Regions from separate parts of the Streptomyces sp. NPDC059679 genome, predicted to be linked through region 2. Evidence: riboswitches for the same ligand, from Rfam matches in the RefSeq annotation. Region 2 holds a riboswitch; each other region holds the start of a gene.

Region 1 (7,135 bases), on a different contig from region 2:
GTGGACGGCGTGCTGTAATCGCATTGGTGCTCCTGTGAGTTGTTGAGGTGCGCAGGGGTGTCCCCGCGCTGGTTGCGCGGTCCTCGTCCCGGCCACTGGCCTGCAAGCGGGAGGCCGGGGCGAGGGTGGGGTGAGCCTTCGGGCGGCCCACCGGTCTAGGTGGCGTCCGCCTTCAGCACCTCGACGGGCGAGGTCTTGTGGCAGCGGCAGTCACAGCGGACGGTCATGATGAGCGCTCCGCGCGTGGCGGGCGGTACCGGCTTCAGCCGGACTTCGCCCGGGCCGTTGCAGAACGCGTGGATCTCGTCGGGTGTGGTGTCGGGCTCGGCGATGTACAGCGCGCAGTACGGGGACATCCGCCGGGTGCCGACGGGGACGGTCACCTCGTCTGCCTCTCGTGCTGCAGGGCTACGAGCACCGTGTAGAGGTCGGCGTCGGGGTGCGGTCGTCGGCGGTTGCACTCCGGGCACAGATGCCGCAGACAGCCGGGCCCGGAAGCGGCCGGGCGGAGCACGGTGATCGGCTCGCGGGTGGGCTTGTCGCAGCGATAGCAGCATTCGGTCACCGGGCGGCCCCTTCACGTGGGCCCAGCGCCGCGCTCGTGGCGATCTTCAGCGCGGCGAGGAGAGCCGTCGGGTCGGTGAGATGCCGGTCGTCCCGGGGCGGTACGCGCCAGCGCACCCCGGGCCCCCTACGGGAGTCGATGGCGGGTACCTCGATATAGGCGGTCGCTCCCCAGACCTCGATGCTGGGTAGCGCGCTCATGTCCCATCCGGCGGCTGAGCCGGGCGCGATCAACCAGTAGAAGACCTTGTCGAAGGGGTTCTTGATGACCGCGCCCGTCGCCTCGCCCAGCAGGTCGAGGGTGTGTTTACCGATGCCGATGGAGAGGGGAACGCGCACGACGTCCCAAGAACGGCCAGCGGGCTGCAGCTCCGTGCCACGGCCGCTTGGCGGTGCCCACGGTTCGGGTCCGTAGGCTTTCAGGCGTTCAGCCAGGTCGAGGCAACGGGATGCGTCCATGCATCGATATCACCGCACCGTGAACCGCGGCGGGATATGACAACCTATGACACGGAGTGGATCATGACCCGGGCTGTGGCCATCACCGGTACGCGGTCGACAGCGCATCGCGATCTCGCGAGCTACGCTGAACTGTTCGCCGACTACCTTGGCCCATTCGTAGACCCCAACGCGAGCTTCTACCTCGGCGGGGCCACGGGCATCGACTCCCTCGCCCTGCTCTGGCTGGCGGGCAACGCATCCTCACAGATCACGATCGTCGTACCCGGTACCGTTCAGCAGCAGCCCGCCGAGGCGCAGCAAGCCATCACCCGCAGCCGCAACCGCATCACGGAGATCGTCGAATTGCGCGCCGACCGGCTCGATGCGCCCGCATTCCACGCCCGGAACCGCTGGATGGTCGACCACTCCCACATGGTCATCGGGTTCCCCCTCGCTGGCCCGCAGGGTACTTCTGGTACCTGGCAAACCATCAACTACGGTGCCGAACAGGGGAAACCTCATCTGATCGTGCCCGTGTGACGCGAATCACCGGCATGATGAGGCCATGAGCACGCGCGAAATGCTCCTCGGTGCTGCTGCCCTCAAGTCCCTTCGGAAGGCACGGGGATGGTCTCTGGCCGAAACCTCACGGGCACTCATCGCCACAGCGCGCCGCCTTGGCCAGCCCCTCGACTCATCTGCCGCGAGCGTGCAGCGATCGGTGGCCCGGTGGGAGAGCGCTACGCGCCCCATCCTCCCCAGCGACCGGTATCAGCTTCTGCTCGTGCATCTTTACGCCCGAGGCGCCGACGGGCATATCGCACTCGGGCCGGGCAGCGACTTCGCCGAACTGCTTGACGCGCTGGCCCGTCTGGGAGAGGCGGAAGCCCGGCTGAGCGATCTGCGCGCGCTGTTGATGCGTACGGCCACTGATGATGGAACCGGTCTGCTCGCTCTACTCGGGCCCGCAACCCGACTGTCCATGGCCGCCGCGCTCACCGATCCGACGCGCGTCGATGAGGTCCTGCTCGACGGGTTACGGACGGCCGTGGGTGACGTCAACGCGCACGTCGGCTCGCTGCCCTTCGCTCGGCTCCAACTCCTGCTCGCCCCCGTGATCGAGTCCTGTCGGCGGCTCCTGCTCGGAGCTGTCCCCGCCCCCCTGTTACCTGAGCTGCGCACGGTCGCGGTGCAGGCGTACACCCTCGGCGGGCGGCTGGCGTTCGAGACCCGGGACGACCAAGCCTCCCGCGCGCTGTACGCGGCCGCCACGGCTACGGCCGGACAACTCGACGCTCGGTGGCGCCGGGCCGTCGTCCACATGAGCCACGCCTTGGTCACGCTGTACTCCGCCCCCGGTATCGAAGCGGCCCGCGGGTTGGTCGACGCCGCGGTGCGTGATGCGCGTACGGGCGACAGTGTCCGCGTGCGGGCCCGAGCGCATGCGTTACAAGCCGAGGTCGCCGCCCGAGCGGGGTCCGAGCGGCACGCGCAGACTGCGCTGTCGCTTGCCTGGTACGACCTCGACCGCAACGGCGAGGGCGATCCGGCGCCGGCCAGCTTCAGCCCGGACCACCTGCGCGGCTTCGAGGGGCTGTGTGAGCTGTACGTCGGAGACGCGGCGGTCGCTCACGACTTCTTCGCCGATAGCGTGGCGGCTCTCGGCACACCGCGTGAGCGGGTACAGCGGGCCATCGTCTCCACCGATCAGGCCCTGGCCTGCATCCGGCTGGACGCGCCTGAGCAAGCCGCGGATCTTCTGCACAGCTGCGTCGACTCCGCCGCCAGTACCGGCGGGCGTGTGCCCGCGCTGCGGCTGCGGCAGGCACGCAGGGAACTGCGGCCCTGGCGGCGTGAGGACTTCGTCGCCGACCTCGACGATCACCTCGTCGAACTACTCGGAAGCTGACATGACGAGCCCCTGTCCGGCCCGAAGGCCAAGATGAGCCGACGCCCGGCTGGGCCGAAACCGCACCCCGATTAGAGTGGGAGCGCACGCCGTGACTGGCGAACGTGGAAGAGACCACGAGGAAGCGGTGTGCGGCTGCGACCATCACGAGGTGCCGCCCGCCTGGGCACCCCGGGACTTCGACCGGACCAACCGACCGATCGCCCGGAGGACACCAATGAGCCAGCCCCTCTCCCATTCCGACTCCGCCTCTTCCCCCGGCCCCTTCCTCTCTCATCCCGCACTGGCGGAGGCCGACCCGGAGCTTGCCGCGCTGGTGGGGGCGGAGGAGCGGCTGCAGGCGGAGACCCTGCGCATGATCCCCAGCGAGAACTATGTCTCCAGCGCCGTTCTGGAGGCATCCGGCACGGTGCTCCAGAACAAGTACAGCGAGGGCTACCCGGGCCGCCGCTACTACGAGGGCCAGCAGGTCATCGACCAGGTCGAGACCCTGGCGGCGGACCGCGCGAAGGCCGTGTTCGGGGTCGAGCACGCCAACGTGCAGCCGTACTCCGGCTCGCCCGCCAACCTCGCCGTCTACCTGGCCTTCGCCGAGCCCGGTGACACCGTGATGGGCATGTCGCTGCCCATGGGCGGCCACCTCACCCACGGCTGGGGCGTCTCCGCCACCGGCAAGTGGTTCCGCGGTGTCCAGTACGGGGTGCGGCAGGACACCGGGCTGATCGACTTCGACGAGGTGCGCGACCTGGCCCGTAAGGAGCGCCCCAAGGTGATCTTCTGCGGTGGGACGGCGGTGCCCCGCACCATCGACTTCGCCGCCTTCGCGGAGATCGCCCGGGAGGTGGACGCGGTGCTGGTCGCCGATATCGCGCATATCGCCGGGCTGATCGCGGGCGGCGCCCACCCCTCCCCGGTGCCGCATGCCGATGTCGTCTCCACCACCACCCACAAGACGCTGCGCGGGCCGCGCGGCGCGATGCTGATGTCGCGCGAGGTCCACGCCAAGGCGATCGACAAGGCCGTCTTCCCCGGGCTGCAGGGCGGCCCGCACAACCAGACCACCGCGGGTATCGCCGTCGCCCTGCACGAGGCCGCCCAGCCCGCCTTCCGCGACTACGCCCACGCCATCGTCGCCAATGCCCAAGCCCTTGCGGAAGCCCTGCTCGCCCGAGGCTTCGACCTGGTCTCCGGCGGCACCGACAACCACCTGATCCTCATGGACCTCACGCCCAAGGACGTGCCGGGCAAGGTCGCGGCCAAGGCCCTCGACCAGGCCGGGATCGTGGTGAACTACAACACCGTCCCCTTTGACCCGCGCAAGCCCTTCGACCCCTCCGGCATCCGGATCGGCACCCCCTCCCTGACCTCGCGCGGTCTGCGCACCGAGCACATGGCCACCGTCGCCGAGTGGATCGACCGGGGCGTGGGTGCCGCCGGGAGCGGCGACGAGGAAACGCTCGCCAAGATCAGGGCCGAGGTCGCCGAGCTGATGGCCGCCTACCCCGCCCCCGGTCTGCCGACCGCCTGACGTCGTTCGGCCTGACTTCGTCCAAGCTGACCTCGTCCGGGCTGGCCTCGTCCGGGCTGACTTCGTCCGGGCTCAACCCTTCCGGCTGGGAGCCCTCCGGCCTGGGCCCGGGCTGGTCGTCCGCGGAGCCCTGTCCGGCCGTCAGGCCGGGCAGGTCCCGCCACTGCTCGTCCGCCCGGACCTGGACCCGCCCGTCCCGGTCCGGAGCGGTCGCGGGGGCGGCCGCCGAAGCGCCCACTATCCGCGCCATCACCCGCTCGATCAGCGTCTCTCCGTCCACCGGCGACCCGCCCAGCGGGGGAGACTCCAGCGCGCGCCCGAGCGCCCGCAACTCGTCGGGCAGGCGCCCGTCCCCGTCCCCGGTCCGGGCCACAGCCTCGGTGCCCTTCGCGGGCGACCCCGAGCCCCTCTCCGCGGTCCTTTTCATATTCCGCTCCGTCACTTTCCCGCCTTCCTTCCTCCCCCTCCGCCAGCAGTCCCTCCAGCCGCCTCAGCGCACGGCTGAGCCGGGACTTCACCGTGCCGCGCGGCCAGCCGAGCGCTTGCGCGGTCTCCGACTCGTCCAGATCCAGCAGATAGCGGTAGGTGACCACCCGCCGCTGTGGCTCGCTCAGCTCGTCCAGCGCGGCCAGCAGTCGGGCCCGCCGCTCGCCCGCGAGCGCCGCCACCGCCGGGTCCGCGGATTCCGGTATGGCCGGCTCGGATCCGCCGCGGCCGGCACCGCCGACCAGCGCCGCTTCCCGGCCCACCGCCGTGCGCATGCGGCGCGCCGAGCGGAGCAGGTTGCTGGTCTCGTTGGTCACGATCCGCAGCAGCCATGGGCGGAACGACGCGCCGTCCCGGAATCCCCCCAGGGCGAGATACGCCTTGACGAAGGCGTCCTGCACCACGTCCTCCGCGTCGGGGCCCGCCCCGAGCAGCACGGCGGTGCGATGGGCGATCGGTGCGTGTGCGCGCATCAGCTCCGCGTACGCCTCGGTGTCCCCGGCGCGCACCCGCGCGATGATCTCCGCTTCGGTTGAAACCGTCTCCGCTTCGGCCGACGCCGTCTCGGCCCCGGCCCCAGCCGACTGCGCCCTTGCCGTCTTCCGCACGGCGAGGCCCCCCTCCCGCGCCCTCTCACGAGTCCTCACACCTTTCATACACCGGCGGACCGAGACCGGTTCCACACCTGAGAGAATGGGTGCCATGGCCCTCGATCGTCCCCGTGCACTCTCCGGTATCCAGCCCACCGCAGGCTCGTTCCACCTCGGGAACTACCTCGGTGCGATCCGGCAGTACGTCGCGCTGCAGGAGACCCACGACGCCTTCTACATGGTCGTGGACCTGCATGCGATCACCGTGCCGCAGGATCCGGTGGCGCTGCGCGCCAACACCCGTCTCGCCGCCGCGCAGCTGCTCGCCTCCGGGCTCGACCCGGACCGCTGCACCCTCTTCATCCAGAGCCATGTGCCCGAGCACGCGCAGCTCGCCTGGGTGATGAACTGTCTGACGGGTTTCGGCGAGGCGTCCCGGATGACCCAGTTCAAGGACAAGACGGCCAAGCAGGGCGCGGACCGGGCCACTGTCGGGCTCTTCACCTACCCGATCCTCCAGGTCGCCGACATCCTGCTCTACCAGGCCAACCATGTCCCGGTCGGCGAGGACCAGCGTCAGCACGTCGAGCTGACCCGTGACATCGCCGAGCGCTTCAACGGGCGCTTCGGCGACACGTTCACCATTCCCGCTCCGCATATCGTCAAGGAGACCGGGAAGATCTACGACCTTCAGGACCCGGCGATCAAGATGAGCAAGTCGGCGTCCACGCCCAAGGGCATCATCAGCCTGCTGGACGAGCCCAAGGTCTCGGCGAAGAAGATCAAGAGCGCGGTCACGGACACCGAGACCGAGATCCGCTACGACGAGGAGAAGAAGCCCGGCGTCAGCAATCTGCTGACCATCTACTCCACCCTCACCGGCACCACGATCGCCGACCTGGAGCGGAAGTACGAGGGCAAGGGCTACGGTGCGCTCAAGACCGAGCTCGCCGACGTACTGGTCGAGTGGGTCACCCCCTTCCGCGAGCGTACGCAGGAATACCTCGCGGACCCCGAGACGTTGGACGGAATCCTGGCCAGGGGCGCGGAGAAGGCCCGCGCCGTCGCGTCCGACACGCTGGCCCGCGCCTACGACAAGGTCGGCTTCCTGCCCGCCAAGCACTGACCGGCACTATTCGCACTGATCGGCACTACTCGATCACCTCGATCACCGGCCGATGTCCCAACGCCCCCTTCGCGGGGGCCGTGGGTACGTGCGCCGATGGACCGGTGAACCTAGCCGCGAAGGCGGCCCAGCCGCCACACTGACACCGGATACACCGGATACAGCGGATCAGGCCCACAACGCCCGGGAGGGCCAGGAGGGAGAACGCAGTGGGGACCGTAACGCTCGGCGTTTCGATCGCGGTCCCGGAGCCGTACGGCAGCTATCTGCAGCAGCGGCGCGCGGGCTTCGGTGACCCTGCCGCTCACGGCATCCCCACCCACGTCACGCTGCTGCCGCCCACCGAGGTCGACTCCTCGGCGCTGCCCGGCGTCGAGCGCCATCTGGCGGCGGTCGCGGCCGAGGGCCGGCCGTTCACGATGCGGCTGGAGGGCACCGACACCTTCCGCCCGCTGTCCCCGGTCGTCTACGTCAAGATCGTCGAGGGCGTC
Region 2 (11,918 bases):
ATGCAGATCGCCCAAGTCGAGGCCGAGGCAGTCAGCTTGAGGTACTTCTCACCCATCGCCGTGCCCGGTCTGCTGCAAACCGCCGAATACGCGCGGCGCGTCTTCGCCCTTGACCTGTCGGGCACAGAGCTGACCTCGGCCGTCGCAGCCCGACAACAACGCCAGCAAGCCCTGTACAAGACGGAGAAGAAATTTACGTTCGTCCTCACGGAAGCGGTGCTGCGCTGGGGGTTCTGCCCGGAGGAGGTCATGGCCGCACAGATCGGTCACCTCACCTCCATTGCCACGCTGACCAATGTGAAGATCGGCCTGATCCCGTTCGCCTCACGCCCCAAGGATCTTCCCCTGCACGGCTACCAGATCTTCGACGACCGTCTGGCCACCATCAGCCTGGAGCACGCGACGGTCAGCGTGACCGAGCCCCGCGACATCGCCACCTACCTCACGTTGTTCTCCACGATGTCGGAGGCAGCCGAATTCGGCGAAGCGGCTCGGGCCCGTATTGCCGCCATAGGCCGCGAGTATCAGTCTTGACCGTAGCCGTCGAACCGCCCCGCCTTGACTGCGGCGAGGAAGGGTCCGAGCCGGGCCGGGGCGGCGGTGAGAATCACGTGGGGGTCGTCACTCTCGCGTATGAGTATGCGGCCGTCGTGCTGAGCGAGCTCAATGCAATTGGCCCCCTCCCCTTCCGAGAACGAGGACTTCTTCCATATGGGTATGACGGACATGCCAGGACTCTCACATTTCTTGCGCGATGCCGCGAATAGTCTCCCGCGATGCACGGATGCCCAGTGAGACACCTGCGAGGACATCGTAGATCGCCCGGTACTTGGCGAGTTGGGCCTCCGCGTCCAGAAACGCACTTCCGTAGGCGGTATCGACCGTCGCGGTGTCCAGGCTGGGGACGACCCCACCCGCGTACAGGAGATTCTGCGCCGACCCGATGAACTTCTCTGAGGCGAACGGGATCACGCGCAACGTCACGGCAGGCCACTCGGACACCTCCAGCAGGTATTCCAACTGAGCCTTCACCACCTTCCGGCCGCCACTGCACATGCGCAAGGCCGCCTCGTGGATGATGCCGTCGAACGTCGGCGGAGATGCACGTTCGAAGATCAGACGCCGCCTGATCCGGTGCTCTACCCGAGCCTCGATCTCGCTCTCAGGGAGCGGCGGGATGACCGACTCGAAGAGGGAGCGCGCATAGTCCTCGGTCTGGAAGATGCCGGGAATCGTGAGTGCCTGGATGGAGTGGAAGTACGTGGCATGGTGCTCGAGCTCCGCGAGATCGAGGAATGACGGCGGCAGAACACCTCGATACTCCTCCCACCAGCCCTTGCCACGCTCCTCAGCCATCGCACACAGCACGTCCACCAATGTCTCGTCAGCGGCGGAGTAGAACGCCGCAAGGCGTCGGACTCGTTCGGCGCTGACACCCCAGCGCCCCGACTCCACGTGGCTGATCTTTGCCTGGTTGCCCCCGATCATCTCCGCCGCCGCGCGGGCGGGCAACCCGGCCGCCTCGCGAAGCTTCCGCAGTTCCGATCCCAACCGCGCCTGACGGACGGTGGGGTTGCTTCTGGCTGGCATCGCTACCTCTCATCAATCGGCCTGCGTGCGAAGCAGTGTGGCGCGCCACCGTCGCGCGGATCCACTTCGTGTCACCCACAGGCGTGAAGCATCCGCATCAAGCTTGTGCCGCGTCAGATCTTCGCCCTACGGTCGCGTCGCAAATGAACGCTCAACCCTCCGCACACGCCGGGAGACGCAATGAGCACAGCCGCATTGGACAGAGCCCCACGCATCGACGCCCACCCAGCCCAGATTTACCACCTCACCACCCCGAACTGCCCGACCAGCCCAAAGGTGGTCCGCGATCTCCTCGCATCACTCTTGCTCGTCACGGGACATCCCGACCTGGTCGACGCCGCACAGGTCTGCGCCTCGGACGTGGTGACCAATGTGGTACAGCACACCAAGGTGCCGGACATGCACATCGATGTGACCATCCAGGACGACCGCGTGATCGTCGGCGTACGAGACGACGATCCCTGCGGGCATCCCGAGATCCGTCAAGCAAGCATCAAAGATGAGACTCGACGCGGCCTACAACTCGTGGACCACCTCTCCTACGCCTGGGACGTGGCATGGACAGGCGCGGACGGCAACCAGACGGGGAAGCGGGTGTGGTTCGAGCTCCGCGAGCCAGGACTCCGCGTGTGAGGCTCACCGCGCCGGACGACGTACGGCCCTGTCGGCCTGACCCGCGCTCAGCTCCGGACAGCCAGCTGCCGTGCCGCCGCCTCCACCGTCTGCGCCAGCAGCACGGCGATGGTCATGGGGCCGACCCCGCCCGGGACGGGCGTGATCAGGCTCGCCCGCTCCCGCGCGGTCTCGAAGTCGACGTCCCCGACATTGCCGGGGTTGTACCCCGCGTCGATCACCACGGCTCCCGGCTTCACATCGGCCCCGGCGATGAACCGCGGACGGCCGACCGCGGCCACCAGTACATCGGCCTCCCGCACGATCGCCGACAGATCGGCGGTGCGCGAGTGGCAGTACGTGACCGTGGCGTCCCGGCCGAGCAGCAGCATCCCGGCGGGCTTGCCCAGAATGGCGCTGCGCCCCACGACGACCGCGTGCTTGCCCACGAGGTCGACGTCGTACTCGTCCAGCAGCCGCATGATGCCGCCGGGGGTGCAGGACGCGAAGCCGGGCAGGCCGAAGGCCATGGCCGCGAAGGAGTGCATGGTGACGCCGTCGACGTCCTTCTCCGGGGCGATCGCCTCGAAGGCGGCGCGCTCGTCGATATGAGGTCCCACGGGATGCTGCAGGAGGATCCCGTGCACCCCCGGGTCCTGGGACAGCGCGGTGACGGTGTCGACGAGGACGCCGGTGCTCACCGACGCAGGCAGGGCCACCTGCCGTGACTCGATCCCCGCCTTCCGACACCTGGCACGCTTCATCCGGACATAGGTCACCGAGGCCGAGTCTTCCCCGACCAGGACGGTGGCCAGACAGGGCGCCGTCCCGGTGCGCCGTGCGATGTCCGCGGCGGCCTTCGCGGTGTCCTCGATGATGCGACCGGCCAGGCCGGTGCCGTCCATCAGGCGAGCTGTTCGGGTCCGGTCCATACGCCACTCCTGAGGCACTCACATGAGTCGCCCAGGCGCGCGGCATCGACAACCGGTGTCAGACCGCTCCCCGGTGGTGCTCCACCTCAGCGCCAGTCACGGCCCGCGTCCACCGTAAGGGAGGGACGCCGCTCGGCGGCGGACGATGGCCGGTCCCCGGGGCGGCTAGCATCACCCGCACCGGATCCGACGAACGGAGTTCACCCGTGCGTAACCCGCGCGTTGGCGTCGCCATCCTGACCATGGGCACTCGGCCCGCCGAACTGACCGCCCTGCTCGCTTCGGTCGCCAAGCAGGACACCCCCGCGGCGCGGGTGGTGGTCGTCGGCAACGGCTCGCCGCTGCCGCTTCTCCCCGACGGGGTGACCGGTGTCGAACTGCCGGAGAACCTGGGCATCGCCGGCGGCCGGAACGCCGCCCTGGCCCGGCTGAAGGAGTTCGGGGATGTCGATGTGGTGGTGGACTTGGACGACGACGGGCTGCTGATCAGCACGGACGTCTTCACCCGGCTGGTGGAGCTGTACGAGTCCGACCCGCGGTTGGGCATCGTGAGCTTCCGCATCGCCGACGAGCGGGGCCGCACCCAGCGCCGCCACGTCCCCCGTCTGCGTAGCTCGGATCCGATGCGCGGCGGGTGGGTGACCACGTTCCTCGGCGGCGGCCACGGCCTGTCCATGCGGATGCTGGAGGAAATCGGCGGCTGGCCCGAGCCGTTCTTCTACGCCCACGAGGAGACCGACCTGTCCTGGCGGGCCCTGGACGCGGGCTGGAAGGTGCTCTACGAGCCGGACTTGGTGCTCCAGCATCCGTGGACATCGCCGACCCGGCACGCGGTCTTCTACCGTATGGTCGCCCGCAACCGGGTCTGGCTGGCCAAACGGCACCTTCCCGCCCTCCTCGTCCCCGTATACCTGGGAACCTGGACCGCGCTGACCATGGTCCGCACCAGGTCGGCGGCCGGTTTGCGGGCGTGGTTCGGCGGCTTCGCCGAGGGCCTGCGCACCCCGTGCCCACCGCGTCGACCGATGCGGTGGGCCACCGTATGGCGGATGACCCGGCTGGGCCGACCGCCGGTCATCTGATCAAGCGGGCAGCCGCTGGAGCACCAGCGTCCGGTAGCGGTCGGCCACCTCCGCCAGAACCTCCGCGCCGTCCCGCGCCCATAGGGCCGGGTTGAAGATCTCCACCTCGATCGGTCCGTCGAAGCCCGTCGCGTCGACGCGCTCGCGGAACCAGCGGAAGTCGACGGCGCCGTCGCCGAGTTGGCCGCGGCCCAGGAGGACGCCTTCCGGGAGGGGGGTGATCCAGTCGGCGAGCTGGAAGGAGGCGAGGCGGCCGCCGGCGCCCGCGCGGGCGATTTGGTCCGCCACCGTGTCGTCCCACCACAGGTGGTACGTGTCGACGACGACGCCCACCTGGTCCGCCGGGAAGCGCTCGGCCAGGTCGAGGGCCTGGGCGAGGGTGGAGACGACGCAGCGGTCGGAGGCGTACATGGGGTGCAGCGGTTCGATGGCCAGGCGGACGCCGTGGTCGGCGGCGTAGGGGGCGAGTTCGGCGAGGGCGTCGGCGATGCGCTCGCGGGCGGCGAACAGGTCGCGGCTGCCGGGTGGGAGGCCGCCGGAGACCAGGATGAGGGTGTCGGTGCCGAGGGTGGCGGCCTCGTCGATGGCGGCGCGGTTGTCGGCGAGGGCGGCGGCGCGTTCGTCCGGGTCGATGGCGGTGAAGAAGCCGCCCCGGCACAGGGAGGTGACGGCCAGGCCCGCGTCGCGGATCAGCCTCGCGGCCGCCTCCACGCCGTACTCCTGCACCGGCGCGCGCCACAGGCCGACGCCCGGGACGCCCGCCTTGACGCAGCCCTCCGCCAGTTCGGGCAGCGACCACTGCTTGATCGTTTCCTGGTTGAGGCTCAGGCGGGTCAGGTCGCCGCTCACACCGGTCATTGCGTCACTCCGTACACCGTCAGCAGGGCCTTCATCCTCGACTCCGCGAGGCCCGGGTCCGGGAACAGGCCGAGGCCGTCGGCCAGTTCGTACGCCCGCGCCAGGTGCGGCAGCGAGCGGGACGACTGCTGGCCGCCGACCATCGTGAAGTGCGGCTGGTGGCCGGCCAGCCAGGCCAGGAAGACGACGCCCGTCTTGTAGAAGCGGGTCGGGGCCTGGAAGAGGTGGCGGGACAGCTCGACCGTGGGGTCGAGCAGGCCGCGGAAGGCCGCCGTATCGCCGGTGTCAAGCCTGCGCACCGCCTCGGCGGCCAGCGGCCCCAGCGGGTCGAAGATGCCGAGCAGGGCGTGGCTGAAGCCGTGGTCGTCGCCCGCGATCAGTTCGGGGTAGTTGAAGTCGTCGCCCGTGTAGCAGCGGACGCCGTCCGGGAGGAGGCGGCGCAGCTCGATTTCACGCTGGGCGTCGAGGAGGGAGACCTTGATGCCGTCGACCTTGTCGGGGTGGGCGGCGATGACGTCGAGGAAGGTGCGGGTGGCGGCGTCCAGGTCGGTGGCGCCCCAGTAGCCTTCGAGCGCCGGGTCGAACATGGGGCCGAGCCAGTGCAGGACGACCGGTTCGGCGGCCTGGCGCAGCAGATGGCCGTAGACCTCGAGGTAGTCGTCGGGGTTCTTGGCCACGGCGGTCAGGGCGCGGGAGGCCATGAGGATGGCCTGGGCGCCCGCCGTCTCGACGACCTCCAGCTGCTCCTCGTACGCGGCCCTGACCTCGTCGAGGCTGTACGGGTAGCCGAGCTCGGTGACCGGCAGCTGGTCGGTGCCGACGCCGCAGGCGATGCGGCCGCCGACCGCCTTGGCCTCGGCGGCCGAGCGGCGGATCAGCTCGGCGGCGCCGGCCCAGTCCAGGCCCATGCCGCGCTGGGCGGTGTCCATGGCCTCGGCGACGCCGAGACCGTGGGACCACAGGTGGCGGCGGAAGGCGAGGGTGGCGTCCCAGTCGACGGCGGCGGGGCTGTCGGGGGTCACATCGGCGTACGGGTCGGCGACGACGTGGGCGGCGGAGAAGACCGTACGGGAGGCGAGCGGCGCACCGCCGGGGGCGAAGGCCGCGGGTTCGGTGCGGGGTTCGTACGGGCGGGTGGCGCCGCCCTCGGCGGGGAGGTGGATGGTCACAGGCTCAGCTCCGGTACGTCCAGGCGGCGGCCCTCCGCCGACGACTTGAGGCCCAGCTCGGCGAGTTGCACGCCGCGCGCGCCGGCCAGCAGGTCCCAGTGCCAGGGCTCGTCGAGGGCGACGTGGCGCAGGAACAGCTCCCACTGTGCCTTGAAGCCGTTGTCGAACTCCTCGTTGTCCGGGACCTCCTGCCACTGGTCGCGGAAGCTCTCGGTGAGCGGGATGTCGGGGTTCCAGACCGGCTTGGGGGTGGCGGAGCGGTGCTGGGCGCGGCAGCGGCGCAGCCCCGCGACGGCCGAGCCCTCGGTGCCGTCGACCTGGAACTCGACCAGTTCGTCGCGGTTGACGCGGACCGCCCAGGAGGAGTTGATCTGCGCGACGGCGCCGCCTTCGAGCTGGAAGATGCCATAGGCCGCGTCGTCGGCGGTGGCGTCGTACGGCTTGCCCTGCTCGTCCCAGCGGGTGGGGATGTGGGTGGTGACATGTGCCTGGACGGTCCGTACGGCGCCGAAGAGCTCGTGCAGCACGTACTCCCAGTGCGGGAACATGTCGACGACGATGCCGCCGCCGTCCTCGGCGCGGTAGTTCCAGGAGGGCCGCTGGGCGCTCTGCCAGTCGCCCTCGAAGACCCAGTAGCCGAACTCGCCGCGCACCGAGAGGATCTTGCCGAAGAAGCCGCCGTCGATGAGGCGCTTCAGCTTGAGCAGGCCGGGGAGGAAGATCTTGTCCTGGACCACGCCGTGCTTGACGCCGGCCGCGTCGGCGAGCCGGGCCAGCTCCAGGGCGCCGGCCAGGCCGGTGGCGGTGGGCTTCTCGGTGTAGATGTGCTTGCCGGCCGCGATGGCCTTCTTGATGGCCTCTTCGCGGGCGGCGGTGACCTGGGCGTCGAAGTAGATGTCGATCGAGTCGTCGGCGAGGACGGCGTCGACGTCGGTGGACCAGTGGTCCAGGCCGTGGCGCTCGGCCAGGGCCTTGAGGGCGTGGTCCCGGCGGCCGACGAGGACCGGCTCGGGCCACAGCACGGTGCCGTCGCCGAGGTCGAGGCCGCCTTGTTCGCGGATGGCGAGGAGGGAGCGGACGAGGTGCTGACGGTAGCCCATGCGCCCCGTCACACCGTTCATGGCGATCCGCACTGTCTTGCGTGTCACGGTTTTCTTCTCCTCACCGAGGTCCTCTTCAGACGTCGCCAGGGTCATAGCAAGCGCTTTCTATACGCTAGCCGCCCCGGCCCGCCCATGTCCACAGAGAGAAGGGGTCGGAGAGCGGACACGGGGCGGTCGGTGCGTCAGCGCAGTGTCAGGCGGTAGTTGAGCGGCGCGCGCCCCGTGATCAGCACGCGGATACCGGAGACATTGAGGCTGCCGGCCATCCAGCTGTAGCGCTCCCCCGCGTCCACGGTGGCCGGCTGACGCGGGCCGCTGCCGTTGCCCGGCCCGAAGGTGATCACGTCATCGCCCACCGTGTACGTCCCGTACCCCTTCACCAGCTGGTACGTATCCGCCTGGCCGGCGACCGGCTCCACGCCGCCGAGCGTGCCGCCGGGACGGAAGCACAGCTCCAGGGCGAGCGGGACCTCGGAGGGGCCGACCGAGAAGTCCAGGTCCCAGCCGCCGCCCGACTCCCTCAGCCGCACCTCCGTACGCAGGGTGCGCCACTGTTTGGGCCGGTACGGGAAGTCCATCGCGGACCAGAACCGGCCGTCGTCGGTCAGCGGGTACAGCCCGTCGGCGCGCCGGTGCTGCGGCGGCAGCGGCAGGTGGAACGCGGCCCGGACCTCCGCCGACAGCCGCCAGCCGTCGGACGTGCGCACCAGGTCCTCGGCCCGGAAGTGGCCGGTGGAGAAGAACTGCGGGGACAGCCGCAGCGAGTCCAGGATCGCCCCGCCCTTGCGCCACTTGAGGAAGGTCGGGTTGGTGGAAAGACCGGAGGAGATGGCGTGTACGTCGGGGAAGTCGGTCCCGCCGAAGATCGAGGTACGGGTGGCGCCCCGGCCGATCCTGACCAGGCCGCACTCCTTGTCGTGGAAGGTGAACTCAGCCACGGCCTCGGTGGCCTTGGGCAGCGGTGCGGCCAGCTCCGGGTGGTCGAGCACCTCGGCGAGGAAGTCGCCGAGCGGGGTCTCGTCGAAGGTCTGGTCCGCCCCGCGCCGCTGGATGGTCTCCGCGACGGCCGCGAACCGCCCGTCCTTGTCCCGGAGCGCCAGGGCGCGGTACTGGAGCCAGTACTCGGACACATGCTTCGTCGTCTTCTGGTCCTGGCGGCGCGAATGCACCGTCTCCACCTCGCCGTTCGGCTCGATGAGGTGGAGTGTCGCCTCGAGGTTGCGGCGTACGCACGCGTACAGCTCGGGCCGGTCGGTCAGCCGCGCGAGCGTCAGCAGGGACGGGTTGGTGACGATCGGCGCGTACGTGGCGCTGCGCTCGCTGTACTGGCCGGCCGGGTACTGGTCGATGCCCTCGGCGAGCCAGGCGTCGATACGCCGGGTGTAGCTCTCGTCCGGCCAGAAGGAGTTGACGCGGGCGAGGGCGGCGCAGATCTTCCAGCGGTGGTTGGGGGTGTGCACCCCGCCGTCGGCCAGGCCCTTGCCCGCCTTGAGCAGGATCTTCTTGAGGGTGGCCCGGATGGACCGCGTGGAGGTGTCGTCGTCCTCCTCCAGCAGCCCGTACGTCAGCCCCAGGTCGACGATCGAGAAGCCGGTGTCCGGCGGGGAGTGGACCGCGCCCTGGTCGTAGAGGCCGTCGTCGAACTGCGCGGCGGCCAGCGCGTCGGCCAGTTCGGTCATCGGCGCGATGAGCGCGGCGTCGTGGTGGTGGCCGGCGTCGGCCCATACGTGCACCGAGGCCAGCAGGCGCAGGCTGCGGGCGGCCCAGCGGGCCTTGCCCTGGTTGGTCAGCTCGGCGATGGCGGCGGCGCGGCCGTCCAGGACCTCGGCCACCCGGCCGTCGGCCGCCTTGGTGAGGACGGCCAGGAACTCCTTGTCGACATCCGTGGCCCGGCCCGGTGCTGCCGCGGCGGACTCGGGCGCGGCGGCGAGCAGCCCGCCGACGGCGGCGGTCCCGGCGAGGAAGTGGCGGCGGTGCAGGGTCATCTGTGGTGCTCCGTGGTGGTTCGGGGACGCTCAGAGGTGGCCGTTCCGGCCGCGGAGTGCTCGACGGCCCGCGCGGCGAGCGCGAGGGGGCCGGGCACGAGGACGACCAGCGGCGGGTAGGCCCAGGCGCAGACGGCGGCGGTGGCCACGGCCAGCAGCAGGACGGCGCTCCCGCGCGGCGCACGCACCGTCTCGTACGCCGCCGTACGCGCCGCCTCCCGCCAGCTGGTGGCCGACTCCGGGCGGGCACAGGCGCGCAACAGGACCACGGCCAGCAGGGCGCCCGCGGCCAGCAGGGCGGGGCGGAAGACCGCCGCGCCCGGCAGCCCGGCCCCGGCCAGCAGCGCGTTGAACAGCAGCAGCGCGCCGCCCGCCACGACGGCCGCCCCGGCCAGCAGATCGCCGGTGCGCAGCCGGGCCCGCAGGGCCCGGACGTAGCCCGGGACGGTGATGGTCTCGTCGTGGCGGACCCGCCGGTCGAGGGCGGCGCAGGCGGTGGACATGGCGGCGGGCGCGGTGAGCACCGGCAGAGCGGCGACGGTGGTCACCAGGCCCAGCAGCAGTACGTCGGAGAAGAGGGCGAAGCGGGGGCCGACCAGCTCCCCCGGTTCCCGGGTGGTGGCGTGGGGCATGGCGGCTCAGCCCTTCAGTCCGGAGTTGGCCATGCCCTCCACCAGGAAGCGCTGGAAGGCGAGGAAGAACAGCACGATCGGCAGCAGCGCGAAGACCGACATGGCGAACATCGGGCCGAAGGCCGACTGGCTGGAGGCGTCCACGAAGGACCGCAGGGCCAGGGTGAGGGTGAACTTCTCCGGTTCGAAGAGGTAGATGAGCTGGGTGAAGAAGTCGTTCCAGGTCCAGATGAAGGTGAAGATCGCGGTGGTGATCAGGGCGGGCCTGGTCAGCGGCAGGATGACGCTGAAGAAGGAGCGGAACGGCCCGCAGCCGTCGATCCGCGCCGCCTCATCCAGCTCGCGCGGCAGCGAGCGCATGAACTGGACGATGAGGAAGACGAAGAAGGCGTCGGTGGCCAGGAACTTCGGCAGGATCATCGGCCAGTAGGTGTTCACCATGCCGAGCTGGTTGAAGACGATGTACTGCGGGATCAGCACCGCGTGGTGCGGCAGCATGATCGTCGCGATCATGAAGGCGAACAGCGGGCCGCGCATCTTGAACCGCAGCCGCGCGAAGGCGTACGCGGCGAGCGAGCAGCTGATGACGTTGCCGAGCACCGCGCCGCCCGCGATGAGCAGCGAGTTCCACAGCAGCCGGCCGACGCTGACCTCGTTCACACCGTCCAGCGCGGTGGAGTAGTTGCTCCACTCCAGATGGCTGGGGAGCAGCTTGAGGCTGGCGATCACCTCATCGGCCGGTTTGAAGGAGGTCGCGACCAGCCAGGCCAGCGGGTAGAGCATCACCAGCAGTACGCCGATCAGCACGACGTGCAGGGCGATCCGGGCGGGGCGCGGGCGGCGGCGGGCTGTGGCGCCCGTCGTCACCGCGTGGGTGGTGTCCACGGTGGTCATCGGGCCTCCTCGTTGTCGTCGTTGGCGTAGAAGACCCAGGAGCGGGAGGTGCGGAACAGCACCGCGGTGACGATGCCGATGGCCGCCAGCAGCACCCAGGCCATGGCCGAGGCGTAGCCCATATGGGAGGCGGTGAAGCCGCGGTCGTAGAGGTAGAGCGTGTAGAAGAGCGTGGAGTCCGCGGGCCCGCCCTTGCCGCCGCTGACCGCGAAGGCCGGGGTGAAGACCTGGAACGCCTGGATGGTCTGCAGCACCAGGTTGAAGAAGAGCACCGGGGACAGCATCGGCAGGGTGATGGAGCGGAACTGCCGCCACCATCCGGCCCCGTCCATGGCCGCCGCCTCGTAGAGCTCGCCGGGTATCTGCTGCAGCCCGGCCAGGAAGATCACCATGGGGGCGCCGAACTGCCACACGGTCAGCAGCGCGACGGCCAGCAGCGCCCAGCCCGGCTTGTTGATCCAGCCGCCGATGTCCAGGCCGAACCAGGACAGCATGTTGTCCACGGTGCCGCCGTCGTTGAAGACCGCCCGCCAGACCAGGGCGATGCTCATGGACGCGCCGAGCAGCGAGGGGGCGTAGAAGGCGGAGCGGTAGAAGCCCTTGCCGCGTTTGACCGACTTGAGCGCCAGCGCGACCGCGAGGGCCAGCGCCAGCTGCAGCGGAACCGCGATCACGACATAGGTGAGGGTCGAGGTCACCGACCGCCAGTAGCGGGGGTCCTCGGTGAACATCTGGACGTAGTTGCGGAAGCCGACCCAGCTGGGGTCGTTGAACATGTCGTAGTTGGTGAACGACAGATACAGCGAGACGGCCATGGGCAGCAGCGTCAGCACACTGGCGCCGAGCACCCACGGGGACAGGAACACCCAGGCGGCGCCCTGGCGCTCGCGCTTCGGGGGGCGCTTGCCGGACCGGCCGGCGCTCGCCGGAGCCGGCTGGGGGCGGGTCGCGGTCGCGGTCATTGCCTCAGCTCCGCCTTCGCCTCGGTGACAAAGTCCTCCGCCGCCTCACGCGGCGACATCTGCTCGAACGACACCTGGTCGTAGTCGCGGCTGAAGGTG
Region 3 (11,918 bases), on a different contig from region 2:
GATGCTGCGCAGCACCCATCCCTGGACCGCTCGGGGGTGGTAGCCGCGTGGGGTGCGGTAGTACTCGAACGTCTCCCGGAACTGCCTGGTGGCGGTCTCCAGCAGTTCCTCCGCGTTGTCGGGAATCCATGCTTCCAGCCGCGGGGCCGCGCCGCGTGCTTCCTCGGTGCGCAGTGCACCGGACCGGTCGAGCATGGCCTTGAGGATCGCCGGGTCCTGCGTGCGGCCCAGGCCCTCGCGGAACACTGACCCGAGGTCGACGGCGCTGACCGTGGCGATGCCCTTGATGCGGTGGTCGGTCTGCGCGGCGTAGGGGACGTAGCCGCCGGACGCGCAGATACCCAGAGCCCCGATACGGTCCGGGTCGATGTCGTCACGGGTGGTGAGGTAGGTCACGGCGGACTTGATGTCCTCGGCCCGCTGAAAGGGGTTCTCCAAGCCTCGCGGCTCGCCCTCACTCTCGCCCTGGTACGCGGCGTCGAAGACAAGCGCTGCGAATCCCTCCCGGGCCAGGCGCTCGGCGTAGATACTCGGGCTCTGCTCCTTCACACCGCCTCCCGGATGGGAGATGACAACGGCCGGCAACCGGCCGTCAATGTGGTCATCGGGGGTGAAGAGAATCCCGGCGACGACGAGATTGTTGCTGGGGAAGGCGACGCCGGTCTTCATGTTCTGTGTCTCCTGGATGCGGGTGGGCGGTGCTGTGACTAAGTGCTGTGACCGGAGATGAGACGGATTCCCCCGACAGGGGCCTCCCGCCTCGGGGGCCTCTCCGCCCGATCACGTCACCGACACTCGCACGCAGTACGCGGGTGGGTAAGAGGCGTCCTGTGTCCCCGGACAACGCTGTCCTGGGACAGGCCAGGCCCCCTGTCACCGGCATGGTGCGATGTAAGACTTGACCTATGAGCAGCAGCAACGCGCACCACGGCGAACTGGGCGCCTTCCTCAAGGCGCGGCGCACGGAGCTGAGCCCGGCCCAGGTCGGGCTGCCCGACTCGGCCGGCAGGCGGAGGGTCATGGGTCTGCGCCGGGAGGAAGTGGCCTTGCTGGCGTCGATCAGCCCCGACTACTACACGCGCCTGGAGCAGGGCCGTCGCCAGGCTTCCGAACCGGTGCTGGACACCCTTGCGCGTGTTCTGCGGCTCGACGACGGCGAGCGTGCCTACATGCTCGAGCTGTCCGGTCGGGACGCTGCCCGGCCCCGTCGGCGCGCCACGCAGAAGGTTCAGCCACAGCTGCGGCGGCTGCTGGACGACATGCCCACCACGCCGGCCGTCGTCCTGGGCCGGCGCACGGACATCCTCGCCTGGAATCCCATGGCCGCCGCCCTGTTCACCGACTTCGCGCGGTTCCCGGAAGGGAAACGCAACTTCGTACGGCTGGTCTTCTGCGAACCGGCCATCAGAGCGCTGTACCCGGACTGGGACTGGGTGGCACAGATCAGCCTGGCGCAGCTGCGCATGGAGGCCGCCCGGGACCCGAATGATCCACGGCTGGCCGAACTGGTGGGCGAGCTGTCACTTCAGGACCCCGACTTCCGGCGGTGGTGGGGTGCCCATCGCGTCGCTGTCCAGGGCAGAGGCACGAAAACCCTGAACCATCCGGTCGTCGGCCGGCTCATCCTCGACTGGTCCTTCCTCACCTGCACCGACGACCCCGACCAGCAGCTCATCACCCTGACCGCCGAGCCCGGCACACCCAGCCACGACCGTCTGCGCATCCTCGCTTCACACGCCGCACAAGCCGACCGCGAGGAACGCCGCAGCTGATTTGGGGTGCAAGCCCTCGAAGTTCACTTCGTGTCTGCCCAGTTGAGCTGCAGTGTGCTTGGTGACAGCGTCGCCGGGGCCGGGCGACTCCTCCGGCCTGCACCAGCCGAGGGATCACCGGAACCCGGCTCCTCGCGGCAAAAGCGATTGACGCCCCGGTGCTGTTCGTGAACGATGCGGGACCGTGACGATGAGCAGCGATCATGACCAGCCTGCCCACGGACAGGTTCCTTCGGCCGGCCGCCCGCTCGCACTGATTACCGGTGTGGGCCGCACCGTCGGTATCGGCGCAGGCATAGCTCGTCGGCTGGCCGCATCGGGCTGGGACATCGCCTTCACCTACTGGGCCCCCTACGACGACCGCATGACCTGGGGTAGGGAGCCCGGTGCGACGGATGCGATCAGCCAAGCCCTGACCGAACAGGGCGCCGCCACCGCGGCGATCGATGCGGATCTCTCCGACCCGGACACCCCGGCACGCGTCTTCGATGAAGCCGAACAGCGGCTGGGCCATGTCGCCGCGCTGGTGATGTGCCACTGCGAGTCTGTCGATTCCGGTCTACTCGACACCAGCGTCGAGAGTTTCGACCGGCACTTCGCCGTCAACGCGCGCGCCACCTGGCTTCTCATTCGCGAGTTCGGACGCCGCTTCGCCGCGGCCCCGGGAACCGGCCGGATCATCAGCCTCACCAGCGATCACACCGTCGGCAATCTGCCCTACGGAGCGAGCAAGGGAGCCCTGGACCGCATCACCCTGGCCGCCGCCCGCGAACTCGCCCACCTCGGCGTGACAGCCAACGCGATCAACCCCGGACCGGTCGACACCGGCTGGATGTCCGAGGAAACCCGGGAGCACTGCGTCCGCAGCACCCCGCTCGGCCGTCTGGGCACTCCGCGGGACACCGCCCACCTCGTGGACTTCCTGTGCTCCAGGGAAGGCGAGTGGATAAACGGCCAGCTGTTGATGAGCAACGGTGGCTTCGCATAGGCACCAAGTTCGGTACTCAGTTGCCACATGCTCGGCCACGCCAACAGGACTCGTTTGCGGAGGACTTCGAATCCTGCGCGGCAGCTCGACGAGATGACGACCACCAAGCCCGCGCCCGAGCTGGGCGTGAGGTATGGACTCGGTCCGGGCGAGATCCCGTTGTCCTGTGGCGGCAGCTACGTCGGTCACCCGCGCGAACCGCTCGGCTGTCGCACCCGGGGTGGGGTCACCCGAGGCGGGACCCGGACCGCCGTGGTGTACGTCACCAGTGATGGCGGCCAGGGCACCCGGCAGGCCATGAGCACGCTCGTGGACCAGGAGCTGTGCCGGACGCGCTCCTGGTACTCCGGTCTGGTTCGCGATCCATGCGCGGGATGGGTCATTGAGGCGGCGTCGGCAGTGACCGCGTCGGGTTGCTTGCCGCTCTTGGGCAGGTAGTCGAAGTGCCCGAGGAACCAGTCGATGGCCGCAATCGTCAGCCCGGTCTCTTCGGCGACCTTGCGCCGTAGGGCCTCGATCAAGGACTCGCAGGTGTCCACACCGCCGGCGGGGAGCTCCCACAGGCCGCCGAGGTAGCCATCGGCCGGGCGGTGCGGCAGCACCTTGCCGTCCGGAGCGGCGATGACCGGCGCCGACGACGCTCTTCTCGACGCAGTCGCGCTCGGCGGCGGGGAACTCTGCGGTTGAGCGCCTGCACCGGCCGCTGCGGTAGCGCACCGTCGACGTCGCATGGGCACGATGTGCGGCAGCACCCCGTTCCCGGAACGGGAGCGGAAACGGGGCCGCGGTCCTCGGATGCGCGAAAGGGGCGGGCTACAGGTCGGCGAACGGCGGGCAGATATACGTAACGGCGACAAGGCGCAGCCGGGGGAGCGGCAGGACCAGCATGAACCCGTCTTCCAGGACCGACAGGCGCCGCACGCCGCCTGCGACTCCCGGCCTCGGGCCGTCTCCTACGGCCGTGACGTCGATGCCCATCTCGGCCAGGTCCACGAGCTGCCCGGCGAGCCGCTCCACCTCCACAACCACGCGCTTGGGCAGCCCCTTCGCCACGTACTCGTAGTCGGGCTCGTACTCCCAGCGCCACCCCTGTCCGGCGTCCTCGGTCACCCGGCGGTCCGCCCGTCGACTCCGGCCTCGGCCGCCGCCTGCGCATGGATGGCGGCCACTTCGGCGGCGATGGCACGCCCCTCGGCCAGATCCGCCACCTGCCCCGCGCGGGCCTCCAGCTCGCTCAGGCGCGCGGCCCGCGCGGGAACACGCTCGATCGCCACCGCGAGCGCCCACCGCCGCAGGAACCGGCGCATGGGGGCCGCGTCGACCTGGCTGCGGGCGGCCTCCACCGCCGCCGTCCGCTCTGCGTCGAACGCGGCCACCTGGTTCGGCGCAATCTGCACCAGAGCCGCGCGCAGGTCCTCCGCTGTGGTCTTGGGCTGCGGGATCAGGGGCCTGTGCCCGTCCGCTGCTGCTTCGCTCATGCCGCCACGCTCCCTGTGCTCCCCGTGTTCCCCGTGCTTCCGGCGGGAGCCACGGTGATCCGCAGCTCGACGCGCCCTTCGGCATACTCCCTCAGCAGCACCTCACACAGCAGCCCGAACCCGGGAACGCCTCCCCGACGGGCTTGCTCCTGCCTCTTCCACCTGGTCTCGGCCCTCTCGCACACGCTCTCATCGAGGTAGACGCGGCATCCGCCCCGCTCCGCCGTGCCGAATGTGCTGCCGACCGGAACGGGCGCGTCGAGCGACCCTTCGGCGTACGCCGTCAGGAGCGCCTCAAGGACCCGTGAGCGGGCGCGGGCCAGACCGTCGTCCTCGGCTCGCTGCTTCACCTGCTGTTTCCACAGGTCCGTGTCCATCCAGACCAGGCGGCCAGGGCGCGCCGTGCTGTGGGCGGCTCTCACGCTTCCTCCATCGGGTGCCGGTAACGGCGCGTCCCGCCAAGACTAGACTTTCAAGGTCTAGCAATCAACGCCCCGCGCCGCGCCGTACCGGTGCCAGAGTGCCCGTCGTGGCCGGGTGCATCTGCTCGTGTGACTCACCGTGCTTCTTGTCGAAGGCCGAGTAGGGCCGTGTCGGGCATGCCGGCGTCGAACCAGTCCCAGAACCGCTGCCGGGCACCGATCTCCCAGTCGATCCAGGTGGCAATGGTCGGGTTGCCGGCTTGGCCGAGGTGTCGAGATCCAGCACGGCGTTGTAGTGGTCCTGGCTTGCGAACAGCGCCGCCGCAGCGTGGGAAGAGCGATGCGGCCCTCGGCCCGCGTAATGCTCCGCGCTCGCCCAGTTGCTGAGCCCCCTCACTTCGCCGGGGGAGAAGTTCGCCGGGGGAGAAGGCGGATCAGCGGCCGGTCGAGCCGTCGATCAGTTCACGGAGGATGTCCGCGTGGCCCGCGTGACGGCCGGTCTCCTCGATCATGTGGGTCAGTGCCCAGCGGACGCTGGGAGCGGGGCGCCCCGGTCGCGGTCGGGGGACGGGGGCGCCGAGATCGGTGCATCCGTCGAGAACGTCGTTCGCGCGCTCGACCGCCTCCCGGTAGCGGGCCACGATATCGGCCACGCTGTCCGCCGGTGCGGCCTGGAACGTCGCCTGCCAGTTGGTGACGTCGTCCCCGAGAAACATCGAGCGCTCGACGAAAGTCAGGTGGTTGAGCAGGCCGAGCAGGTTCGTACCCGACGGCACTGCGGCTGTTCGCACCTGCGGCTCGGGGGCACCGTCGACCTTCGTAGCGATCGAAGTCCGGAGGTAGTCGAGAAATGTGCGTAGGACCTCGATCTCGCTGCTTCCGGTCCGGGGCGGCGGGGTGTCGCTGCGGCGGTTGTGGCGCGTGGTGCCGGGCAACAGTGGTCACCTTCCTTCGTCGTCGGGAGCCCCGACCACCGCGTCAGGCGGTGCGGCGGATGAGGAGAACATGGTCGGTGACCTCGGCGGTGCGCCCGCCCGGGCCAGTCGCGATCCGGCGCGGTGCGTCGGCCCGCTCGGCCGTCCACGTCTCCGGGGCCAGACCGATACCGGCGGCGACCTCCTGCGGGCTCGGGTACCGGGTATCGGGGTCCTGATTCCATGACCACGGAGCGGTCGAGCCGTGGTCGACGACCAGCAGCCGCCCGCCCGGGTGCAGTGCGTGCGCGGCCGAGCGCAGGACGGTTGCCCGGTCCAGGTCACAGGGGGTGTGCAGATAGTGGGCGCAGATCAGGTCGAATCCGCCGGGCGGGAAAGACGTGTGCAAGTCGTGGTGTACGGCGATGACGCGGGCGCCCAGGCCGTGTGCGCAGGCGAGGGCGGCGAGCCGCTCGACCGCCACCGGCGAGATGTCGGCGGCGGTGACCTGCCATCCCTGGCCGGCGAGCCACAGCGCGTCGCCGCCGTCGCCACATCCGAGGTCCAATGCGTCACCGGGCGCCAGGCCCGTCACCGTCTCGGTGAGGCGAACATTCGGCCGCGGGTTGCCGGCTGCGGGCCGGGCCGCATAGACGCCGTCCCAGAACGCGACCGCATCGGTGGTGCTCATCAAGACTCCTTGTGTCGGTGGGCGCCCAGTCTTGCCAGGCACACCACGACCTGGCACGAAAACTTGCGGTAACGGCAAGATGGGCCTCATGGATCCCAAGACGGACGACGTGCTCGACGCGGTGGGGCCGCGGCTCCGTGCGCTGCGCCGTGACCGCGGCATCACCCTCGCCGACCTCGCCGCGACGACCGGCGTGTCGGAGAGCACCCTGTCCCGGCTGGAGAGCGGGCAGCGCCGGCCGAGCCTGGAACTGCTGCTGCCGCTGGCCCGTATCTACGACGTTCCGCTGGACGACCTCGTGGGTGCCCCGCGCACCGGCGACCCCCGGATCCACCTCAAGCCGATCAGACGGTACGGGATGACCTTTGTGCCCCTGTCCCGGCGACCGGGCGGGGTGCACGCCTTCAAGATGATCATCCCCGCCCGGCCAGAACCGCTCGAACCGACCCCGCAGACCCATGAAGGCTTCGAATGGCTCTATGTGCTCAACGGCCACCTGCGACTCGTGATCGGCGAGCGCGACCTGACGTTGCCGCCCGGTGAGGCAGCCGAGTTCGACACCTCCTTGCCGCACTGGCTGGGCAGTGCCGATGGCGGCGTGGTCGAGCTTCTCATCCTGTTCGGCCCGCAGGGGCTGCGTGCGCACGTACGCACCGAACCTCATCGGTCGTCTCAGGCCGGGCCCCAGCGATGAACTCGGCGCGAGCCTCTTCGAGGCCCAGGAGACCGAGGCAACCGCACAGCGATGGCTACGATCGCTGACGGAGTTATGTCGGCTGTTCGCGGCGATAGAAGCCGTCACGCAGACGGGTCCGGAGTCTCCGGCGGGGCAGGAAGCGTCCGTCGGCTGGTGCGCGTCCCCCACACTTCCGTGAGAAAGCCGCCGAGCAGCGAGTCGAGCGGGGTCAGCCCCATGCCGACAAAGTTGATCGTCGCGGCCGCGCGGCCCTGCATCCCGTCCGGAGTAACGGTCTGCCGGACGGCCATGACCGTGACATTCACCAGCTGGCTGAAGGTCCCGAAGACGAAGTTGACCGTATGGCTTCGGTCACTTCCAGCAGCAGCATTTGTCTGTGAGTTTGGGAGGCATCTCGCGTGTGGACGCGTCAGGAATGTTCACGTGAAGTGACGTCACTGCAGAGGGGATGGGCCTTCGCAAGTCGCTGCCACCCGAGGGCGCTGATCGGTGTGAGCATGCTGCGTCTACTACAGTTCAGCGTGGGCCGCGACTGGCGCTGAGGTGGAGCACCACCGGGGAGCGGCCTGACGAGACGTCGATGCCGTGCGCCTGGGCGAGTGGTCAGCAACGCCTGGAGGGCAACGATGTCCCCGACTCAGATGGCCCAGCTCATGGGCGGCACCAGCCTCGCCAAACGCATCGTCGACGAGGCCGCTGTCAAGTCGGCGGAGATCTCACGACGCACGGGGACCAGTCCCTGTCTGGCGACGGTGCTGGTGGGAGAGGATCCCGCGTCGGCCACGTACGTCCGCATGAAACGAGCGCGGTGTTCGAAGGCAGGCATCCAGTCCCGGCATATCGGTCTGCCCGCCGCCACCACGACCGCCGAGCTGATCGACACCCTCGCGGACCTGTCCAGCGATCCGGAAGTGCACGGCATCCTGCTCCAGCACCCCTGCGGCCCGCACATCGACGAGCGAGCGGCGTTCGAGTCCATCGCTCCGGAGAAGGATGTCGACGGGGTCACGATGCATTCCTTCGCCGCGATGAGCTTCGCGCTGCCGGGCTTCGTGTCCTGCACTCCGGGCGGGATCATGCGGTTGCTGGAAGCGTACGACGTCGAACTCGCCGGCAAGCACGCCGTGGTGGTGGGGCGCAGCGCGATTCTCGGCAAACCGGCCGGGATGCTCCTGCTCGCCAAGGACACAACGGTGACTTACTGTCACTCCCGCACGACTGATCTGTCGGCGGTCGTCCGGGAGGCAGACGTCGTGGTGGCAGCCGTGGGACGGCCTCGGCTGATCCGCGGTGAGGACATCAAGCCTGGCGCGGTTGTGATCGACGCCGGCTACAACCCGGGCAACGTCGGCGACGTGGACTACGACACCGCCCTCACTCGAGCTCGTCTGATCACTCCGGTTCCCGGCGGCGTCGGGCCGATGACCATTGCCGTCCTGCTCGCGCAGACCGTGGAAGCCGCCGCGAACCAGCTCGGAATGCAGCACCAGTGATGGCCTCGCGAGCAGCTCATTGACTTCTGATGGCGGCTCGCCGCCCGTGAGGGTGGTGAGCCGTCGAGGAGGCGTGGCCTGCGAATGTGTCAGCCGGCCTTAGCGGGTTCTGCGGCCCGGGCTCGAGTGGCGGCGAGGCGGTAGGAGTCGGTGCCGGTCTCGATGATGGCGCCGTTGAAGGTGAGCCGGTCGACGATGGCGGCGCAAAGACGCGGGTCGGTGAACGTCTTCGTCCAGCCGCCGAACGACTCGTTGGAGGCGATGGCCACGCTGGTCTTTTCCTCGCGCTCGGTCAGCACCTGGAAGAGGAGTTCGGCGCCGTGCCGGTCGAGTTCCATGTATCCAAGTTCGTCAATGCAGAGGCGATCCTGGAAGGCGGCTGATGCGAGGCACACAGTCCGCAGCGAGATGTCACTGCCGACAAAGCGGAGGCCCTCATGGATCCGCCGCCAGACCCGAGGTGGACGTTCCGGGCCTTCCGGGATGGATTCGCGGCGACCGATCCGTCGGATCGACAGGAACGACAGCGCGAAAAACACTGCGCTGGAGGCGGCAGCGATCGGCGCCGACAGCACAGACACCAATGCACCGCCGACGGCGGGACCGCCGATCTGCGCCGCGGACCGACTGCCCTCGAGCGCGCTGTTGGCCCGTACCAACTGATCGCGTCTCACCAGCCGTACCGAAGAAGCCTGGTATGCCACGTCGAAGAACACGGACAGAGCCCCGATGGCGAAGGCAACCACGAGCAGCGCCGGCAGGCCGAGCGCACCGAGGAGGCCGGCCACGGCGGCGGCGCCCAGTGCCAGGGCCCGACCGGCGTCCGTCAGTACCCCAGAGCCGGCGGAAGTCGCCGTCCCGCCACAGGCTTGACGGAGCAGGTCGACCGGAATCGGATACAGCGGAGGAAGAAGACGGCACAGGGACCCCTCGGATGACCGAAGACGAGACCCGCCAACCGGCGCTCGACAGATGCACCGACCGTTTCAGGCAGCGGGAAAGGAAGGCTCGCTATGCCGCGCGTTAAGGGCAGCACGCGATGACAGGCCGCTCACGGCCTCAGACGTCAACGCGTGCTCGGACTGCCGACCATGTCTTCGCTCCTCGTGAGTCACTCGCTGCGCGAACACTAGCTTCCGCTCGGCAGGGCACGAAAGGCAATTATGGGTCGGGCAGACGGCGGGAGGAGTGCGGATGTTCCTCAAGGTGCGGCAGCTCATCGCCGTCGAGGGCTACTTGGTGGTCGACTCGGCGGGCGGTGCGCTCACTGCTGGCATACCAGATCCGACATCACGGCGAGTGGCAGGGACGGGTTGGCTGCCGCTGCTTCCGCTACCTGCCGGTCCGTGTCGGTGAGCAGCTCTGCGATGACCGGTGGCGGGAGTGCCGGGTGGCCCGCGGCTATGGGTCTCGCCCGCTTGTCCGCCAGGCAGGCGAGCAGCGCCGAGGCCGTCGCCCCGCGATGTCGGGCAACCTCACGGAACACTTTCCGCACCGCTGGTTCGTGCCGGAGCAGGTCCTCCAGCAGCGCAGGGGGCGTGTCCGGGTTGGTCGCCACCTTGACCAGGACACGGACACCGTGTCGATCGACCATGGTGCGCAACTGCGCCTCGGTGAGGCCCGGGTGCGGAGCGAGGGCGTTGACCACCTTCGCGTCGGGGTCGTCGGCCAGCCGGTCGCGTATCTCGGGCGGCAAATCGCGTCGTTGGGCCACGAGCATTCGGGTGGCCGGGTCCGGTGACGTGGCCAGCTCTTCGACCTCGGTGGGAGAGGAGGTGGCAATACGGGGCAGAAGGGTGGTGCCGATCCTGGTGGTTCGAGCCAGGTGGGTGAGCACATCGAGCGGTACGCGGGGATGGTGTGCGAGCCTGCGGCGTACGTCGGGGTCACGGTCGCCGGCCAGCGCGCGGATGAGGGCATCGTCGATCGCGGGATTTTCGGCAAGGTCGGCGCGGACACCGGGAGTGGAGTCCGAGGCGAGCCGTGCGCAGGCATGCCGGGGCAGGTCCTGGCGGGCGGCGAGCGCCCAGCGCAACTGCATCGACGGATGGTCCACGAAGCCGACGACGACATCGACGGGGGTGGCAGGGTTACGGAGTGCAGCCTCCCGCATGGCGTGGACGGTGGACTCGTGGGAGCCGCCGCAGGAGGCGCCCGGCAGCAGATCGCAGTCGGGCCGTGGACACTGCGGATCGTGAACGAAAGGGGTCTTCTCGCGGTCACAGACCAGACAGCGTCGCGCCGCAGGCAGCCCCTCGCCGGTCACCAACGCTGCCAGTGCGGCCGGGGGTGTCGCCTCGTTGTTCGCCACCGCGCGGCGGACCTCGGCGTGCGGATGTGCCGCGAGCCTTGCGGCCATGTCTGGGGTGGTCCACAACGCAAGCTCGGCGACGACACGTACGTCCGGGTCCGCCGCGAGCGTGTCCACCACGTCGCACGGGAGGCCGCGGCAGGCTGCCAGCTTCTCCCGACGCTCACGGGCCGGATCCGCCGCGAGGACACGCGCCCACTCCGGGCGGCCGACACCTTGGTCGAGCAGGGCGAGGGCGGCATCCGGCCAGACGGAGGGATCGACGTCGGCAGCGGTCAGCCGACCCCCGTACGCGAGTTGCACCGCGCTCTCGTCGACGCGCTCGGCCAACGCGACCGCCTGCGCACGGCTGAGGTCCGCGCGACAGGCGAGGCCCGTGGCGATGTCGTCGTCCGCGATGGATATCAGCCGGTCGACCAGCTCGGACGACAGGGCGGGATTGTCGGCGAGCCCGCACAGGATGTGATGCACGGAGACATCCTGCCTGGAGCGTGAATGACGCGTTCAGGATTATGTGATGCCAACGAGTTGCCAGCGGGGGAGCCCGGACATGTGCTGAGCGCGGCACCTGGCGAAACCGGTCAACTGAAGCGCTCAGTGAGGTTTCTCAGTGAAAGTCATCGCCATGAGTTGTTGAGGACGAGGGTGGCTTTGGCGATGGCTCCGATGCGGCATGGGCTGCTGATGATGTGGTGGAGTGCCCGGGAGCCGCGGAGCCGCCCTTTCGTAGTCGGGCTGTCCGGGTAAGCTGCACCGATGGACTCGTCCGCGTGCAACCACGTCCTCTACGCCGACGACCGCGGTCTGTATGCGGAGCTGCATCTCACTCTGGAGTGCAGCCGACCCGGCATCGCGACGAGCCACGACGTCAACGAGGACCACTGCGCGGCGGCGCTCGAGAGCTGGCTGCACGCGAACCCCGAGCGAATCCTTCTCAAGCTGCTCGTGACAACAAGCCGGGTTCACCATGGTTCGTTTGGCCCGGTCGTCGACGTACTCGCCAGCCGTCAGCCGGAGATTCACCACCTAGGACTGGGCGCCCGCACCTTTCCGGACTTCGGTCGCGGTGACTACATCCCGGACGATCTGTCGCGCGACGGCTCCTCGTGGAGGCTTTCGGTGCCGCTGGAGAGGGTGCTTGCAGCAGTGCCG

What was found. Region 2 has a riboswitch for ZMP and ZTP ahead of ACFV2X_RS03885 (bifunctional 5,10-methylenetetrahydrofolate dehydrogenase/5,10-methenyltetrahydrofolate cyclohydrolase). Riboswitches for the same ligand answer to the same signal wherever they lie in the genome.
Region 1: another riboswitch for ZMP and ZTP. It lies ahead of glyA (serine hydroxymethyltransferase); the one in region 2 lies ahead of ACFV2X_RS03885 (bifunctional 5,10-methylenetetrahydrofolate dehydrogenase/5,10-methenyltetrahydrofolate cyclohydrolase).
Region 3: another riboswitch for ZMP and ZTP. It lies ahead of ACFV2X_RS47415 (bifunctional 5,10-methylenetetrahydrofolate dehydrogenase/5,10-methenyltetrahydrofolate cyclohydrolase); the one in region 2 lies ahead of ACFV2X_RS03885 (bifunctional 5,10-methylenetetrahydrofolate dehydrogenase/5,10-methenyltetrahydrofolate cyclohydrolase).

Annotation. Positions count from the first base shown of each region.
Region 1 covers NZ_JBHWES010000038.1:103,638-110,772, reverse strand. Annotated here, with positions in the region: gene ACFV2X_RS33070 (hypothetical protein) at 1-24, opposite strand, end outside; gene ACFV2X_RS33065 (hypothetical protein) at 156-383, opposite strand; gene ACFV2X_RS33060 (hypothetical protein) at 380-565, opposite strand; gene ACFV2X_RS33055 (hypothetical protein) at 562-903, opposite strand; gene ACFV2X_RS33050 (DNA-processing protein DprA) at 1,087-1,545, shown strand; gene ACFV2X_RS33045 (hypothetical protein) at 1,571-2,914, shown strand; ZMP/ZTP riboswitch at 2,996-3,089, shown strand; gene glyA (serine hydroxymethyltransferase) at 3,132-4,442, shown strand; gene ACFV2X_RS33035 (hypothetical protein) at 4,381-4,869, opposite strand; partial or broken gene ACFV2X_RS33030 (RNA polymerase sigma factor) at 4,904-5,449, opposite strand; gene trpS (tryptophan--tRNA ligase) at 5,631-6,644, shown strand; gene ACFV2X_RS33020 (2'-5' RNA ligase family protein) at 6,854-7,135, shown strand, end outside.
Region 2 covers NZ_JBHWES010000002.1:301,374-313,291, forward strand. Annotated here, with positions in the region: gene ACFV2X_RS03865 (helix-turn-helix domain-containing protein) at 1-534, shown strand, start outside; gene ACFV2X_RS03870 (DUF397 domain-containing protein) at 525-728, opposite strand; gene ACFV2X_RS03875 (helix-turn-helix domain-containing protein) at 739-1,590, opposite strand; gene ACFV2X_RS03880 (ATP-binding protein) at 1,771-2,223, shown strand; gene ACFV2X_RS03885 (bifunctional 5,10-methylenetetrahydrofolate dehydrogenase/5,10-methenyltetrahydrofolate cyclohydrolase) at 2,271-3,134, opposite strand; ZMP/ZTP riboswitch at 3,157-3,244, opposite strand; gene ACFV2X_RS03890 (glycosyltransferase family 2 protein) at 3,341-4,216, shown strand; gene ACFV2X_RS03895 (sugar phosphate isomerase/epimerase family protein) at 4,217-5,074, opposite strand; gene ACFV2X_RS03900 (dihydrodipicolinate synthase family protein) at 5,071-6,243, opposite strand; gene ACFV2X_RS03905 (Gfo/Idh/MocA family protein) at 6,240-7,391, opposite strand; gene ACFV2X_RS03910 (hypothetical protein) at 7,529-9,331, opposite strand; gene ACFV2X_RS03915 (hypothetical protein) at 9,328-9,963, opposite strand; gene ACFV2X_RS03920 (carbohydrate ABC transporter permease) at 9,970-10,857, opposite strand; gene ACFV2X_RS03925 (carbohydrate ABC transporter permease) at 10,854-11,819, opposite strand; gene ACFV2X_RS03930 (ABC transporter substrate-binding protein) at 11,816-11,918, opposite strand, start outside.
Region 3 covers NZ_JBHWES010000079.1:3,130-15,047, forward strand. Annotated here, with positions in the region: gene ACFV2X_RS47360 (alpha/beta hydrolase) at 1-669, opposite strand, end outside; gene ACFV2X_RS47365 (helix-turn-helix domain-containing protein) at 906-1,772, shown strand; gene ACFV2X_RS47370 (SDR family oxidoreductase) at 1,963-2,760, shown strand; gene ACFV2X_RS47375 (NUDIX hydrolase) at 2,946-3,362, opposite strand; gene ACFV2X_RS47380 (hypothetical protein) at 3,574-3,870, opposite strand; gene ACFV2X_RS47385 (hypothetical protein) at 3,867-4,238, opposite strand; gene ACFV2X_RS47390 (hypothetical protein) at 4,235-4,660, opposite strand; gene ACFV2X_RS47395 (DinB family protein) at 5,095-5,595, opposite strand; gene ACFV2X_RS47400 (class I SAM-dependent methyltransferase) at 5,639-6,265, opposite strand; gene ACFV2X_RS47405 (helix-turn-helix domain-containing protein) at 6,354-6,959, shown strand; partial or broken gene ACFV2X_RS47410 (MFS transporter) at 7,064-7,303, opposite strand; ZMP/ZTP riboswitch at 7,481-7,566, shown strand; gene ACFV2X_RS47415 (bifunctional 5,10-methylenetetrahydrofolate dehydrogenase/5,10-methenyltetrahydrofolate cyclohydrolase) at 7,589-8,455, shown strand; partial or broken gene ACFV2X_RS47420 (ATP-binding protein) at 8,545-8,823, opposite strand; partial or broken gene ACFV2X_RS47425 (MFS transporter) at 8,824-9,288, opposite strand; gene ACFV2X_RS47430 (hypothetical protein) at 9,720-11,237, opposite strand; gene ACFV2X_RS47435 (hypothetical protein) at 11,523-11,918, shown strand, end outside.